4 regions of the Janthinobacterium sp. DSP2-3-3 genome follow, and region 4 is predicted to be linked to each of the others. Evidence: predicted binding sites of a transcription regulator. Region 4 holds the regulator's gene; each other region holds the start of a gene.
What was found. The regulator sigma-54, encoded in region 4, starts transcription at its own class of promoters, with help from an activator protein. The targets are predictions, from matches to a motif close to TGGCANGNAANCTGCTTT.
Positions count from the first base shown of each region.

Region 1 (4,027 bases), on a different contig from region 4:
CACGACAGGGTGGCGGCAGCGGTGGCCAGCAGCGTGTTGACAAAGGCCAGGGCAGCCACGTCGCCCGCTTCCAGCGAGGAACCGGCATTGAAACCGAACCAGCCCACCCACAACAGGGAAGCGCCGATCATGGTCATCGTCAGCGAGTGCGGCGCCATCGATTCGCGGCCGTAGCCGACACGCTTGCCGATCATGATCGCGCCCACCAGGCCGGCGACGGCGGCATTGATGTGCACCACGGTGCCGCCGGCAAAGTCCAGCGCGCCTTTTTGCCAGATCCAGCCCGCTTTAAGCGCTTCGCTGGCCGAGGTGGTGGCATTGGTGATCAGGTCAGGCCCCGTCCAGAACCAGACCATGTGGGCCGCTGGCAGGTAGGCGAAGGTGAACCACAGCACGACGAAGGCCAGCACGGCGGCAAACTTGGCGCGCTCGGCAAAGGCGCCGACAATCAGTGCGCACGTGATGGCGGCAAAGGTGCCCTGGAAAGCGACAAACACGAACTCGGGAATGACGACGCCCTTGCTGAAGGTGGCGGCGGCGGCAAACGTACCCTTGGCCGGGTCCCAGATGCCGTTCAGGAACAGGCGGTCGAAGCCACCGAAGAAGGCGGTTTTTTCCGTGAAGGCGATCGAGTAGCCGTAGATGCACCACAGTACGATGACCAGCGCGAACACCATGAACACTTGCATCAGCACCGACAGCATGTTCTTCGAGCGCACCAGGCCGCCGTAGAACAGGGCCAGGCCGGGGATGGTCATCAAGATCACCAGCAAGGTGCTGATCATCATGAAACTGGTGTCGCCCTTGTTGGCGACGGGCGCGGCGGCTGGCACGGCAGCGGCCGGGGCCGGAGCGGCAGCAGCCGGTGCTGCGGCGTCAGGAACAGGCGTGACGGCGGGGGTGGCGACGGCAGTGGTCGTAGCCGCTTCCGTCTTGGCGGGCGCATCGGCAAAGCTCGGCGTGGCAACGCCAAACGCACACAGGCAGGCTATCCCGGCGAGCAATTTTGTTATATTTTTATGCATCAATATTCCCCTTAGAGCGCTTCGTTGCCGGTTTCACCGGTACGGATGCGGATAACCTGTTCCAGGTTGTACACGAAAATCTTGCCATCGCCGATTTTACCGGTACGCGCGGCACCTTCGATCGCTTCGATGGCCTGGTCGACAATGGCGTCATCGACGGCCGCTTCAATCTTGGTCTTTGGCAAGAAATCGACGACATACTCAGCGCCACGGTACAGTTCCGTGTGACCTTTCTGGCGGCCGAAACCTTTCACTTCGGTGACGGTAATGCCTTGCACATTGATAGCCGACAAAGCTTCGCGTACTTCGTCCAGTTTGAACGGTTTAATGATTGCAGTAATCATTTTCATGGCAGTCTCGCTTAAAAGGTTTTGGACACGGTCAGCACGAGACCGGATTTCGCCAGATTCTTGCCATTCGGTGCCAGTGATACGATATTGGCCTTGACGGCAGCCAGGGAAACGGTCGCCACGCCAAAGTCCTTGGTCACGCCGATCTTGACATCGTTATAGCTGAGGGAATCGTTGTGCTCGACTTTCTGGCGGCCCACATGCACGTTCATGATATAGCCGTCAATCAGGTCGAAGTTGCCGCCCACGTCAAGATAGCCGCTATTCTTGCTGTCGGCGACGCCGAACAGATTGGTGGTCGAATGCGAGTACTTGATATACAACGGGCCGTAGCCGAGCTGGCCGTACAGCTCGAAGGTGTTGGCATTGGTGCTCAGTCCATTCGAAGGATAGAAATAGTACAGACCGCCCACGTCATAGGTAAAATCCTTGCTGATCTCGCCACGCTTGCCGCCGTAGATATCCCATTCGAGATTGGTATCGCCGCCGCCGTCCTTGATCCATTTGATGCTCGACAGCCAGGTGCCCACATACAGGCCCGTTGGGTTATGGGTATAGTCGGCACCACCGCTGATGGCCGGTTTCAAGCGGCTTTGCGAGATGCCGCGGTAACGGTAGTCGCTGGTCAGCGCCACGTTGTAGCTCACCACGTTATCAGGTACGGCTTCGGCTGCAGCAGGCACCGCCAATGCATCCTGGGCCATGACGCTACCGCACAAGGCGGTCATGGCCAGCGTCAACGCAGCTACTAAAGTCATGTTCTTGGACAGATTCTTCATGGCGATTCCCTTTTATTGAACTTTTAAAGCGGTTGAGGTTTAAAATCTTGGCTGGAGATCACAAAGCGTTCATCATTTCTTTAGCAGAATACGTGCCAGCTCGCTTGCCACCTTGACAGGTGCATTTCCGTCCACACATACCCTGCACACCGCCAGGAATGCGGATACGGACTGCTGAAGCACAATGAACCGCCCAGTTTCGCACCAGATTAACGCCGCTGTGCACCGCAATGGTGCGATGCACAGGCCGCACCATAAAAGGACTGACCATGGACATGAATACCTTCTTTAACGACTTGCAAGGCAAGATCCATCAAGCCATCGAAAACTCGCCGGCCAAGGATATCGAGAAAAATGTGAAATCGATGATGACCCAGGGCTTCGCCCGCCTCGATCTCGTCACGCGCGAGGAATTCGATATCCAGGCGCAAGTGCTGGCCAAGACCCGCGCCAAACTGGACGCACTGGAATTACGCCTGATCGAACTGGAAACGCGCCTGAACGAGTCCAAGGCGTAAGGTGCGGCCGGCAAGGCCCCGTTATTGACGGCCTTGCTGGCATACATCAAGCCTGATGGCGTTGCAAGCGCTAGACTGATCTTGCCCGCGCCCGCGCCACAGGGGAGTCTGATGAGTCTGGCCGTCCTGAAAAGCCGCGCCCTGGCCGGCATGGAGGCGCCCGAGGTAAGTGTCGAAGTTCACCTTGCCAATGGCTTGCCGTCCTTTACCATTGTCGGCCTGCCGGATACGGAAGTGAAGGAATCGCGCGACCGCGTTCGGGCCGCGTTGCAAAACTGCGGCTTTGACATGCCGGCGCGGCGCATCACGGCCAATCTGGCGCCGGCAGACTTGCCCAAGGAATCAGGCCGCTTCGACTTGCCGATTGCGCTGGGCATCCTGGCCGCCTCCGGCCAGTTGCCGGGCGACCAACTGCAGCACTACGAATTTGCAGGCGAACTGTCGCTTTCGGGCCAGTTGCGCCCCATCCGCGGCGCCCTGGCCATGACCTTTGCCATGCAGCGCAGTCAATCGGGCGCGCCACGCGCCTTCATCCTGCCGCAAGCGAACGCGGACGAAGCGGCGCTGGTCAGCGATGCCTGCATCTATCCCGCCCACAGCCTGCTTGAGGTCTGCGCGCATTTTGCCGCGCCCGCCAGCCAGAACGCGCTGCAGCGCCATCAACCCCTACTGGCAGCGCACGCTTTTGCGTATCCCGACTTTGCCGATGTGCAGGGGCAGTTGCAAGCGCGACGCGCACTGGAAGTGGCGGCCGCGGGCGGCCATAACATCTTGATGGTGGGACCGCCGGGCGCGGGCAAGACCATGTTGGCCAGCCGCTTCCCCGGCGTGCTGCCCCCCATGAGCGATGAAGAGGCACTGGAATCGGCCGCCGTTCATTCGCTGGGCGGCCACTTCAAAGTGGAACACTGGAAACGTCGTCCCTATCGTGCCCCGCACCAGACGGCGTCCGGCGTGGCCCTGGTGGGCGGCGGCAACCTGCCGCGCCCGGGAGAAATCTCACTGGCCCACTGCGGCGTGCTGTTTCTCGATGAAATCGCCGAATTCCAGCGCCGGGTGCTCGATGTGCTGCGCCAACCCATGGAATCGGGCGTCATCAGCATTTCGCGCGCGGCCCGCCAGGCCGAATTTCCTGCCCGCTTTCAATTGATCGCCGCCATGAATCCCTGCCCGTGCGGCTATCTGGGCCACGCTTCTGGCCGTTGCCGCTGCACGCCCGACGCCGTGCTGCGCTATCACAGTCGCCTGTCCGGCCCGCTGCTCGACCGTATCGACCTGCAAATTGAAGTTGCCGCCATGCCGCCGGCGGCGCTGGGGCGACATGCAGGCGCCGGCGAAAGTACGCAAGCCATCGC
Region 1 covers NZ_JAFCWA010000016.1:1,858-5,884, reverse strand. Annotated here, with positions in the region: gene ACP7DE_RS24745 (ammonium transporter) at 1-1,025, opposite strand, end outside; gene ACP7DE_RS24740 (P-II family nitrogen regulator) at 1,037-1,375, opposite strand; gene ACP7DE_RS24735 (TorF family putative porin) at 1,387-2,154, opposite strand; gene ACP7DE_RS24730 (accessory factor UbiK family protein) at 2,424-2,672, shown strand; gene ACP7DE_RS24725 (YifB family Mg chelatase-like AAA ATPase) at 2,784-4,027, shown strand, end outside.
Region 1: the regulator sigma-54 is predicted to act here: its motif matches at 2,235-2,252, upstream of ACP7DE_RS24735 (TorF family putative porin).

Region 2 (4,027 bases), on a different contig from region 4:
ATACCTGGCGTCCCGGCGGCAACCGTCATCCGCTGCAACGGCTGACGATGGCCATCATCAAGCGGCGCCGTGCCGCGCAGGGGGCGTAAATGGCGCAAGCACTGCTGATCGCGCAGATCGATTCTGTGCTGGAAAACATCCTCGACCAGGCGCGCTGGGCGCCCAGCGGCGACAATACGCAGCCGTGGCGCTTTGAAATCGTGGAGCAGCGCCATGTCGTCGTGCATGGCTTCGATACGCGCAGCCATTGCGTGTACGACCTCGACGGCCATCCCAGCCAGTTATCGCTGGGCGCCTTGCTCGAAAGCATGGCACTGGCGGCCAGTAGCCATGGCTTGCGCATGGAAGCACGCCGGCGCGGCGGCTTGCCCGATACCTTGCCCACGTTTGACGTACGCTTTGTTGATAATTCCGGCATGCTACCCGACCCGCTGGCGGCATTCTTGCCGCAGCGCAGCGTGCAGCGGCGACGGCTCAGCACGCGCCATCTGCGCGCCAGCGAAAAGGCGGCGCTGGCGGCCAGCCTGCCGCCTGGCTACGCTGTGCAATGGTTCGAAGGCTGGCGCGCGCTCCTGGCCTGCGCGCGCCTGATGTTCGACAATGCGAAGCTGCGCCTGACCATGCCCGAAGCGCACAAGGTGCATCGTGACGTGATCGAATGGGGTGCGCGCTTCAGTAGCGACCGCATCCCGGAGCAGGCGCTAGGCGTCGACCCGATGACGGCGCGGCTGATGCGCTGGGTCATGCACAGCTGGCGCCGCGTGGACTTTTTCAATACCTGGCTGGCGGGCACCATTGCCCCGCGCCTGCAGATGGACTTGCTGCCAGGCCTGTATTGCGCCGCGCATTTCGTGTTGCTGGCCGATGCGCCGCCGCGCCATATCGACGATTACGTGGCGGCGGGCCGCGCCATGCAACGCTTCTGGCTGACGGCCACGCAGCTGGGCCTGCAGTTGCAGCCGGAACTGACGCCGTTGATCTTTGCCCGTTATGTGCGCGAACGGCGGGCCTTTTCGCGCACCGACGGCATGCTGGAGCTGGCGCAGGAACTGGCGGTGCAATGCCAGGCTGTGCTGGGTGCCGTGGTGGTCGAGCGGGCCGTGTTCCTTGGCCGCATCGGCGCCGGCCCGGCGGCCCAGGCGCGCTCCTTGCGCCGGCCGCTGCAAGACTTGCTGGTGGCGCCGGTCGACGCGAGGACGCATGCGTGAACGGCATGCGTTTGCTGGCTGCCGCAGCGAAAAAAGCCGCTGAGGACATCAGCGGCGCTTAAACTGGATGATCGCATGTCAAGCCTGGCGCTGCTTGTTTTGCTGGCGGCGCGCAGTCATGCCCAGGCCAAACAGGCCGATACCGAGCAGTGCGATGGTGCCTGGTTCAGGTACAGCTGCTTGAAATAATTCCAGACCGCCGCCGTCGGCCATCGCGATGAAACTGTTGGTCAAGCTGCCACCGATGAAGCTGTTCGTATTCCCGCTGAGGGACTCCAACGGGAAAAACGGGTTGGGGTTGACGAAAAACAACTGTCCTTGCGGCGTCAGCGTGGCATTAAGCAAGGCCTTGAAGTCGCCTTGGGCCAGGCCGGCGAAAATGTGTGCTTCGCCCAGGTCGAGCGTGTAAGTCACGATCGCATAGTCGTCCCCGGCGATACCACCGACATTCACCGGCGAGCCTGCTACGTTACTGACCGATAGTGACGTGTCCTGGTTGGGGTCGATGTACAGCGTCATGGTCAGGCTTTGAAAGGTAGCGTGGATCCCGCCAGCCAGAGTGTTCGACTGCCCGGTGATGGTAAACAGGCCATATATGCCATAGCCATTGAGGGCGTTCAGTTGCGATGGTATGCTGCCGCCAGTGGGGCTGCCGAAAGCGGCCTTGCTCAAAAAGCCTGTTTGAGTGAAGGGATCGTTGCCACCACCCAAACCGCCAACGATGGTTTGTTCGACGCGTGCGTGATATTCAAAGCTGATGCGGTCGGCCACAACCAGATTGGCTGCGGTACCGGGGACGGAGCCTTCATTGACGGTAAACAAAGGACCAGCGAGTGCGGGAGCACTGATCAGCGCGGCGCCGATGGCGGCCGCGGACAGAGCGAAACGCAGGAATGAGGACAGCGGTTTCATAACATTTCCTTCAGCGTGAGGGTTGATCGGACCAGGTCACTGTGGCGGCTGCCTCAGATAACCTCATACGCCCTTGAAGCAGAATTTGTACCATGTAATATTTGTATTTAAATTCAACAGCTTATAAAAACAGGTATGCCGTTTTTTGCGTTTGTGTAAAAAAAATCGACGTTTGAAGCCACCTACACAGGCGCAGGCGTATTACAGCCGAGCTGGCCAGCCCAGGCTCTGGGGCGGCAGCATGGAAGACTCCTGTTTGTCTGATCTATAAAATATAAAAGACAGCAGGAGGCCAGGAAGATTTCTGGATTTCCCCTACCTAAGGTGGATAGAGCCTTTTTCCTGCGTGAATAGTGCTGCTCGCGGGCGCCAGTCTTTCCCGTCATCGGCTACAGTGGGGTAAAAGGAGGTCACCATGCAGCCACGATTCCGTCATGCCCCGCTGCGTGCGCACAGCACGCCTGAACCAGATATTCCGCCGCCGCCCGAAGGCGATCCGCTGACGCCGCCGCCTGAAAAGCCGCCGCACACGGATCCCGTGCCCGTCGAGGAACCGACGCCACCACCGCCGCCCGTCAAGATGGTCTGAGAGCAAGTCGTCGCGGATCTGAGCGAACCTGAGCGGCCACGCGCTGCCATGCGCTGTTTATTTCTAGTTGGAAATGGATTGCGCGGGCGGCGGGATCGCCACGCCATTTAAACAACAAATATGCCAATAAACGTTGCCGAGTGGATACAAATCAAGCGCTAACTGCTGTGTGTCATGCGGTCGTCACGATTCTGTTCTTATAATGAGACATCATAAAAATTCTTGTACAGGAGACCATCATGGGCAATTCCTTGCATAACAAAATCTACCTGGGCCGGCGCCCTGTGATCACCAGTAAAAACCTCGCAGCGCTGGCCCTGGCGGGCGCCGTGGCCGGTTGCGGTCTGGCGTGGCTACTGCTGCGCACCTACAAATAAGCGCGCTCCACGCGCATTTTCAGCACGCCGTCCGTGGGGCGGACGGCGACTGAATCACGTTGCCTGTTGCCGATGCGCAGCGGGGCGCGTACCATGGGGGCCGAACACCTGGCCTCTTATGGAAAAGTAATGAAGAACGAGAAATTAACAACCGATGAATATGACGCGCTGGAGCAAGTTGCACGCGGTATCAAGACCGAGCGCCCCAGTGCTTGCGTTGCCCGCAATGCCAAGCGCCTGTCCGGCTTGAAGCTGCTCAGCTACGCCCGCGACGGCCGCCTGTCCATCACAGAGAAAGCACAACAACTGCTGTTCCTGCGCCGCTGCATCATGGGTTTGCGCGCCGTCGCCGCCGATCCGCTGACCAAGCTGGACACGGAGGTGGCCTATTTCCTGGGCAAGAAAGCCCACATCGTGGCGCGCGCCGAAGGCGAGGGGCACGACATTTCAGACAAGGGCCGCGACTCGCTGGCCGATATCGATACCCTGGGCCTGTAAGGTCTACACCGGCCCCTGGGGCCGGTTTTCACATCCCCCTCACATCCCCCTTTGGAGAATACTTTGGACAGCGCGATGAACTGGTCGGCCCACGAACTGACGATGACGGTCTTGATGACGCCCGATATGGCCAACTTTTCCGGCAACGTGCACGGTGGCACCATCCTGAAATATCTCGATAGCGTCGCCTACGCCTGCGCCAGCCGCTACTCGGGCAGCTATGTCGTGACCCTGTCCGTGGATCAGGTGATGTTCTTGCAGCCTATTCACGTGGGTGAGCTGGTGACGTTCCTCGCCTCGATCAATTACACGGGCACGACCTCGATGGAAGTGGGCATCCGCGTCGTGACGGAAAACATTCAGCAGCGCCTGGTGCGCCATGCCAATAGCTGCTATTTCACGATGGTGGCCGTGGACGCCAACCGCAAGCCGGTGGCCGTGCC
Region 2 covers NZ_JAFCWA010000001.1:394,959-398,985, reverse strand. Annotated here, with positions in the region: gene ACP7DE_RS01990 (ThiF family adenylyltransferase) at 1-89, shown strand, start outside; gene ACP7DE_RS01985 (nitroreductase family protein) at 90-1,208, shown strand; gene pepA (flocculation-associated PEP-CTERM protein PepA) at 1,287-2,120, opposite strand; gene ACP7DE_RS01975 (hypothetical protein) at 2,536-2,709, shown strand; gene ACP7DE_RS01970 (hypothetical protein) at 2,949-3,086, shown strand; gene ACP7DE_RS01965 (hypothetical protein) at 3,216-3,584, shown strand; gene ACP7DE_RS01960 (acyl-CoA thioesterase) at 3,660-4,027, shown strand, end outside.
Region 2: the regulator sigma-54 is predicted to act here: its motif matches at 2,196-2,213, upstream of pepA (flocculation-associated PEP-CTERM protein PepA).

Region 3 (4,027 bases), on a different contig from region 4:
GCGTACAGGATCAGCGACGTGTGCATGGCTTTTTCCCATGACGCCGACGGCTTTTCGCCGTGCAGCAGGTGCAGGAAGTGGCCGCCGATCGAGTCGTCGTCCGTTTCCACTTCGATGCGCTTGCCGTTATGGCTGTAGTGGTACCAATACAGCAGCATGGAGCCAAACGACGCCATCAGGCGGTCGGCGATGTCGCGCGCACCCGGCGCGTTATGGTCGTCTTTTTCCGGCAAGGTGCAGCCCAGAACGGAGACGCCCGTGCGCATCACGTCCATCGGGTGGGCGGCGGCTGGCAGCGCTTCCAGGGCTGACTTGACAGCCGACGGCAAGCCGCGCAAGGACTTCAATTTGGCCTTGTAGCCTTTCAGTTCGGCCGCCGTGGGCAGCTTGCCGTGCACCAGCAGGTAGGCGATTTCCTCGAATTCGCAGCTGTCGGCCACGTCCAGGATGTCATAGCCGCGGTAGTGCAAATCGTTGCCGGTCTTGCCGACCGAGCACAGCGCCGTGTTGCCGGCGGTAACGCCGGACAGGGCGACGGATTTTTTAGGCTTGAAAGTAGCGACTTGCGGTGCGGTCATTGTGTTCTCCAGATTGAATAGTCTCGGGTGCGTCACTGCGGGACCGGCATGCGGTCCCTGCTTCTTTACTTATTTCTTTTGCGCGGCGAACAGCGCATCGAGCTTTTGCTCGAAGTCGTGGTAATTGATCGATTCATACAGCTCCATGCGCGTCTGCATGGTGTCGACGACATTCTTTTGCGTGCCGTCGCGGCGCAGCGCCCGGTAGACATTGTCGGCAGCCTTGTTCATGGCGCGGAAGGCCGACAGCGGATACAGGGCCAGGCCCACGTGGGCGCTGCGCAGTTCGTCCAGCGTGAACAGCGGCGTGGAACCAAATTCTGTAATATTGGCCAGGATAGGCACATTGACGGCCTTGGCGAACGTGGCGTACATCTCCAGGTCCGTGATCGCTTCCGGGAAGATCATGTCGGCGCCCGCCTCGACGCAGGCGACGGCGCGTTCCAGTGCCGCTTCCAGGCCATCGACGGCCAGCGCATCGGTGCGCGCCATGATGACAAAGTTCGGGTCCGTGCGCGCATCGACGGCCGCCTTGATGCGGTCGACCATTTCTTCCTTGCTCACGATTTCTTTGCCCGGACGGTGGCCGCAGCGCTTGGCGCCCACCTGGTCTTCGATGTGCAGGCCGGCAGCGCCGAACTTGATCATCGATTTCACGGTGCGCGCCACATTGAAGGCGGACGAACCGAAGCCCGTGTCGGCATCGACCAGCAGCGGCAAGTCGCACACGTCGGTGATGCGACGGATATCGGTCAGCACGTCATCCAGGCTGGAAATGCCCAGATCGGGCAAGCCCAGCGAACCGGCCGCGACACCGCCACCGGACAGGTAGATGGCTTTATAACCGGCGCGCTTGGCCAGCAAGGCGTGGTTGGCATTGATGGCGCCGACGACTTGCAACGGGGATTCTTCCTGGACGGCCTTGCGGAATGCGGCACCTGCAGAGTATTGAGTCATGTGTTCACCTTATGGGATTCGGGTCGTCCCGAATGTTTCATGGACTTGCTATGAGCATCAGTAGTGCAAATGCCGTGCCAGCACCCTGCACCTGCCCGCAAAGTGCGCTACGGCACAGTGTAATGCGAGGGAAATGGCCAGGCAGCGGCGTGGCGCGCACTGTCACGCAAGGGGACAGCGATGTCACGCCCGATGGTCGCAATGTTTCAATTACGTTTCAATTGCGTTTCAACTATTTCATATGAAACATCATATTGAAACATGCAACAGGCCGGGGATTTGGCTGACTGGGCGCAGACCTTGTTTCGCGCCAAACGCAAGACGCAAAACGCAAAACAGCCGGCGGGCGCCGGCTGCAGGAACACAATGAGACTGAAAAAACTAGGCCAGGCGCACCAGCGGGTTGGCGATGATGTTGTCGATCTGACGCACGGCTTCTTCGCAGGCGGCGGCAATCGCGCCATCCTCGTCGTCGCGCACGAATTGCATGGTCGAGCCTTCAAACACTTCCAGTCCTTCCGCGGTGGCGCGTTCGATGTCGCAACTGGCCGACCATTTGCCATCGGCGGTGGGCACGGCCAGGGGAACGATTTCCCAGCCTTTATAGTGAATTTTAGAACTGTTTTCCATGGGGTGCCTCCTTGTGACTGATTCAATAGTGGAAATCGTAGCATGAAGCGCGGCCGCCAGCGACGTGTTTCACGCGCCAGCGCACGGTCAGGCTGACTTTCGGGCTAAACGATTTACGCTGGTTCAAGGACGCAGCAGATTATCCACTTCCGTCCTGGCCACTTCCAGGCCGGCCGTGCAAGCCGTCTCGGGCGCCGCATAGCCGCCCAGGGTGCGGCTGCGCGTGATCGCTTGCGCCGCGCTCTCGCCCTCGCGCTGCAGGCGGTAGGTAAAATCCCATAAATCGTCGTTATCCTTTTGCGGGGTCACCGAAATCGTAAAACCGCGGTACTGTTCGCTGCGTGCAGTGATATCGTTCATGAATTCCTCCTTGGAAGAATGAGGTTACCACGCAGCAAGCGCCAGAGCGCGCACGACTGTGACCGGCGCATGCGTGCTTGCTTATCTGTTTTTCGCATGTTCAATGTCAACTCTCAACATTTTTTTAGCGCGCACTGGCGATATAATGCCTTTCCCTGTCCGTTCCTTACCCGTCCCTTGCCGCCGTGATGACCCCACAAATCCAAGCTTTCTTCGACCCCGCCACCGCCACCGTCACGTATGTCGTCTACGCAGCGGATGGCCAGGACTGTGCCATCATCGATTCCGTGCTCGACTACGATCCCAAGGCGGGCCGTACTTCGACCACGTCGGCTGACAAGGTGGTCGCCTTCGTGCGCGAACACGGCTTGCAGTGCCGCTGGCTGCTGGAAACCCATGCGCATGCCGACCACCTGTCCGCCGCGCCCTACCTGCAGCAGCAGCTGGGCGGCGACGTGGCCATCGGCGCCGCGATCCGGACGGTGCAGCAGGCGTTCGCCGCCGTCTACCACCAGGATGACGCCAAGGCCGACGGCTCGCAGTTCGACCAACTGTTCGCGCCCGACCAGGTGTTTCATATTGGCAAGTTGGAAGTGCGCGCCCTGCACGTTCCCGGCCATACGCCGGCCGACCTGGCTTACCAGATCGGCGACGCAGTCTTCGTCGGCGACACCCTGTTCATGCCGGACGTGGGTTCGGCCCGCTGCGACTTTCCAGGCGGCTCCGCGTCCCTGCTGTACCGCTCCGCGCAGCGCCTGCTGGCGCTGCCGCCGCAGACGCGGCTGTTCATGTGCCACGACTACCCACCCAACGGCCGCGCGCCGCGCTGGGAAGTGACGGTGGCCGAACAGCGTGCCGGCAACATCCACTTGCGCGACGGCATCACGGAAGAACAATTCGTGGCCATGCGCACGGGCCGCGACGCCACCCTGGAGATGCCGACCCTGATCCTGCCCGCCATCCAGGTCAACATCAACGCGGGCAAGCTGCCCGAGCCGGAAGACAACGGCGTACGCTACCTGAAGATACCGCTGAACGCGATCTGATTCCCCCGGCACGCCCCCCGCCGCTCCTCCTTTCTTGACACCACGCAAGTCCCGCTTCAGGCAATCCGCATATAGTGCAGATTGCCTGAGCTTGCTTGGGCGCAGCTGTTTCTGCTTTCCCATCCTGGAGGGAGCACCCGCATGTCGCCCGACCCTACGCTCGATACCAATTGCATCCTGCTCGCCGAAGCCGAAGGCACGACCTTGTTCAGCCATGCGTTGCTCAAGGCCGTCACGCGCTTGCCGCGTCCCGGCATCATCATCTTTGTGCACGGCGTCAATTCCGACGGCGAATGGTATGACCAGACCGAACAAGGCCTGTGCGACGGCCTGAATACCCGCCTGAAGCGCCGCCATGAAGACTTGGTGATACCTGGCCCGGCCGCCGGGCAGATGCAGGCCGCCACTTACGCACGCGAATTGACGGATGACGGCTTCCTCAATCCCAAGCGCAAC
Region 3 covers NZ_JAFCWA010000001.1:92,477-96,503, forward strand. Annotated here, with positions in the region: gene prpC (bifunctional 2-methylcitrate synthase/citrate synthase) at 1-578, opposite strand, end outside; gene prpB (methylisocitrate lyase) at 648-1,535, opposite strand; gene ACP7DE_RS00550 (hypothetical protein) at 1,917-2,165, opposite strand; gene ACP7DE_RS00555 (hypothetical protein) at 2,289-2,525, opposite strand; gene ACP7DE_RS00560 (MBL fold metallo-hydrolase) at 2,714-3,571, shown strand; gene ACP7DE_RS00565 (T6SS effector phospholipase Tle3 domain-containing protein) at 3,713-4,027, shown strand, end outside.
Region 3: the regulator sigma-54 is predicted to act here: its motif matches at 1,598-1,615, upstream of prpB (methylisocitrate lyase).

Region 4 (4,027 bases):
AGCGCGTGGAATACGACAACAAGACGGAAGTGGTGAAACTGTTTTCCAAAGCCAAGCTGACGCGCCTGGAAGGCACAAAAGTCACTGACGTGGCCAATGGCGCCTTCATCTCGTATGACAGCCGCAAGGAAGTGTTTGCGATGGAAAATTCCGACAGCGGCACCAGTACCGCGGATGGCGGCAGCGTGCGCATGGTGATCCAGCCGAAGACCAAGGCACCGGCGGCGGAGAAAGCGCCGGCCACGCCTGCGCCAGGAAAGAAATAATGGACAATACTCGTTGCGGCAGCACCCTGATCGTTCGCGGGCTGCAAAAAACCTATGGCAAGCGGCAAGTCGTGCATGATGTTTCGCTGCAAGTCGAATGCGGCGAAGTGGTCGGGCTATTGGGTCCGAACGGCGCCGGCAAGACCACCTCGTTCTACATGATCGTCGGCCTGGTGCCGTCGGACGGCGGCAGCATCGATATCAGCGGCGTGGACATTTCCCGCCTGCCGATCCACCGCCGCGCGCAGATGGGCCTGTCGTATCTGCCGCAGGAAGCATCCGTGTTTCGCAAGCTGACGGTGGAAGACAATATCCGCGCCGTGCTGGAAATCCAGACCGTCGAAGGCCGTCCCCTGAAGAAGGCCGAGATCGAGGAGCGCCTGGATAAATTGCTGGCCGACTTGCAGATTGAAAAGTTGCGCGAGAACCAGGCGCTGTCCCTGTCGGGCGGCGAGCGGCGCCGCGTGGAAATCGCCCGCGCGCTGGCCACCGACCCGCGTTTCGTGCTGCTCGACGAGCCGTTCGCCGGTGTCGACCCCATCGCCGTGATCGAGATCCAGCGTATCGTGCGCTTCTTGAAGGAGCGCAATATCGGCGTCCTCATCACCGATCATAATGTGCGCGAGACGCTGGGTATCTGCGACCGTGCCTACATTATTAACCAGGGCTCGGTGCTGGCGTCAGGACGCCCCGACGACATCATCGCGAACGAGTCGGTACGCCGGGTCTATCTGGGCGAACACTTCCGCATGTGAGCCAATGAAACAATCATTGCAGCTGCGCACTTCGCAGCACCTGGCACTGACGCCGCAGTTGCAGCAATCGATACGCCTGTTGCAATTGTCTACCCTGGAATTGCACCAGGAACTAGAGCAATTACTGACGGACAATCCCTTGCTCGAGCGCCTCGACGATCCGCTCGACCGTTCGCTGCGCCTGCTGTCCGATGGCGCCTTGAGTTCCACGGCCGCGCCGGCCGATGCACCGCCCCAGCCGCCAAGCCAGGAGGCGCCTGCAGCGCCGGCCGAAGCGGAGACCTTTGATGGCGAGGCTGGCGACAGCCCGGCCGCAGCGGATGGCGGCGACAGCGATTGGAGCGAGGCGAGCCGGGGCAAGGCGCCCGACGACGAAGATTCGCGCCCGCAACTTGAAGCCCATCACTGCACCCTGCGCGAACATTTGATGGAGCAGATGCGCGTGACGGTGCTCGAATTGCGCGACCGCGCGCTGGTCGAGCTGATCATTGACGCGCTCGACGACAATGGCTACCTGGAAGAGTCGCTCGACGACATCCTGGCACGCCTGCCGCAAGAGCTGGAAATCGACGCCGACGAGTTGCGCACGGCCTTGTCCCTGCTGCAAAGTTTCGATCCGCCCGGCGTGGGCGCGCGCAATGCGTCCGAATGCCTTGCCTTGCAAATCAAGCGTTTGCCGCATATCGCCATGGTGACGCGGCGCATGGCCCTCGTCATCGTGGAAAAGCATCTGGCCTGGTTTGCCCAGCGCGATTTCAACAAGCTGAAAAAAGCCCTTGATTGCGACGAGGAAGACTTGCGCGAAGCGCAGACCGTGATTCGCCAGTGCAATCCGCATCCGGGTGCCGTCTTCGCCTCAGATGTGTCCGATTACGTGGTGCCCGACGTCGTCGTCAAGCGCGCGCGCAATGGCTGGCAAGTCACCCTGAACAACGACGTCATGCCGCGCCTGCGCGTCAACGCCATGTACGCCAACTTGCTCAAGCAGGGCAAAGGTGAGGGCGCCATGGGCGCACAGTTGCAGGAAGCCAAGTGGCTGATCAAGAATATGCGCCAGCGCTTTGACACGATCTTGCGCGTGGCGCAGGCGATAGTAGAAAGACAAAAGAACTTTTTCTCGCATGGGGCCGTTGCCATGCGCCCCCTTGTGCTCCGTGAAATAGCTGATACACTGGGTTTACACGAGAGTACTATCTCGCGGGTAACAACTCAAAAGTACATGCTGACCCCGCATGGCATGTTTGAGTTGAAATATTTCTTTGGTAGCCACGTCGCCACCGAAGCGGGGGGCGAAGCGTCATCGACGGCGATACGGGCATTGATCGTGCAACTGACAGGAGCAGAAGACCCTAAAAATCCTTTATCCGACAGTAAGATTGCGGACATGCTGGGGGAACAAGGCATGGTGATTGCGCGACGTACTGTTGCCAAATACCGGGAAGCGTTGAAAATTCCGCCAGTGAGCCTGCGTAAGTGTTTGTAAGTTTTTTTCGGTTCCTCTGCGGGCCGGAGTCGATGGACCGCACGAACCCGATCATCTTTAGGAGTGTGTATGAATCTCACCATCAGCGGACATCATCTCGAAGTCACACCAGCCATCCGTGAATACGTACAAACGAAGCTGGAACGCGTGAAACGTCATTTCGATCAAGTCATCGATATTGCCGTGATTCTGACCGTGGATAACCTCAAAGAGAAAGAAAAACGTCAAAAGGCTGAAGTCAACCTGCGTCTGAGTGGCAAGACCGTCTACGTGGAAAGCCTGGGGCAAGACCTGTATGCCGCGATCGATACCCTGATCGACAAGTTGGACAGGCAAGTGATGAAGTACAAAACCAAAGTGCAAGGGCACGGTAAAGAGGCGATCAAGCATCTGCCAGACAACTCGGACGAAGAATTCGCCGCCGCCTAAGAACACCAAAAAACCTACTGCGCGTCGCGATTTGCGGCCTCCGATGCTTACTGTGCATATGCACAGCTCCGCTTCTCAGCCACAACTCACATCTGCTCGCTACGGTTTTCCCACGTGTTCTACGGCCTGCGACTTTGAACCGGTTGTGATCAACTAAGGGCGCACATTGCGCCCTTTTTTGCGCCCGGACCTGTCAAACGCAATATTCCCCTCGCAAGCGCTAGAATGTTCCCGTTCTCACTTTTTTCATTTTGCCATGAGCGACTTCGTCCAGACCTCCATTCGCAACCGCACGGGCCACATCGTGCTCGACCGCCCGAAAGCCTTGAATTCCTTGTCGCTGGACATGGTGCGCGCGCTGAGCGCGGCTTTGCTGGCCTGGCGCTACGATCCGCAGGTGGACGCCGTCGTGATCCGTTCCAGTAGTGAAAAAGCCCTGTGCGCCGGCGGCGACATCCGTTTCTTTTACGATGCGGGCCTGGCCACGCCGCAAGGCGGCAGTGCCCAACTGGAAGATTTCTTTACGGAAGAATACGCCTTAAATCATTTAATTCATTTCTATCCGAAACCGTATATCGCCGTGCTGGATGGCGTGGTGATGGGCGGCGGCATGGGCGTGGCGCAATCCGGGCCAGGCAACCGCCTGCGCATCGTCACGGGCCGCACGCGCATGGCCATGCCGGAAGTCAATATTGGCTTGTTCCCGGACGTGGGCGGCAGCTATTTTCTTTCCCGCCTGGCGGGCCAGCTGGGCCTGTACCTGGGCTTGACGGGTTTGACGATCAACGCGGCCGATGCCCTGTACACGGGCCTGGCCGATGTGTACCTGCCTGAGGCGCAGATGGGGGCGCTGTTGGACCTGTTCGAATCGACGCCGGGTGAGGCCTTGCCGGTGGCCATCAAGGCGCTGGCGGCACCGTTCCAGGCCGAGGCGGGCGCTTCTGTCTTGGCCGCGGCGCGCGCGGCGCTGGACCGCCATTTCGGCGCCCCTTCCGTTGCCGCCATCATGGCTTCGCTGGCGCAGGATGACAGCGTGTTCGCCAGCAAGGCCTTGGCGGCCATGCGTCTGCGTTCGCCGCTGATGATGTCGGTGA
Region 4 covers NZ_JAFCWA010000008.1:225,690-229,716, reverse strand. Annotated here, with positions in the region: gene lptA (lipopolysaccharide transport periplasmic protein LptA) at 1-266, shown strand, start outside; gene lptB (LPS export ABC transporter ATP-binding protein) at 266-1,021, shown strand; gene ACP7DE_RS17705 (RNA polymerase factor sigma-54) at 1,026-2,504, shown strand; gene hpf (ribosome hibernation-promoting factor, HPF/YfiA family) at 2,574-2,933, shown strand; gene ACP7DE_RS17695 (enoyl-CoA hydratase/isomerase family protein) at 3,190-4,027, shown strand, end outside.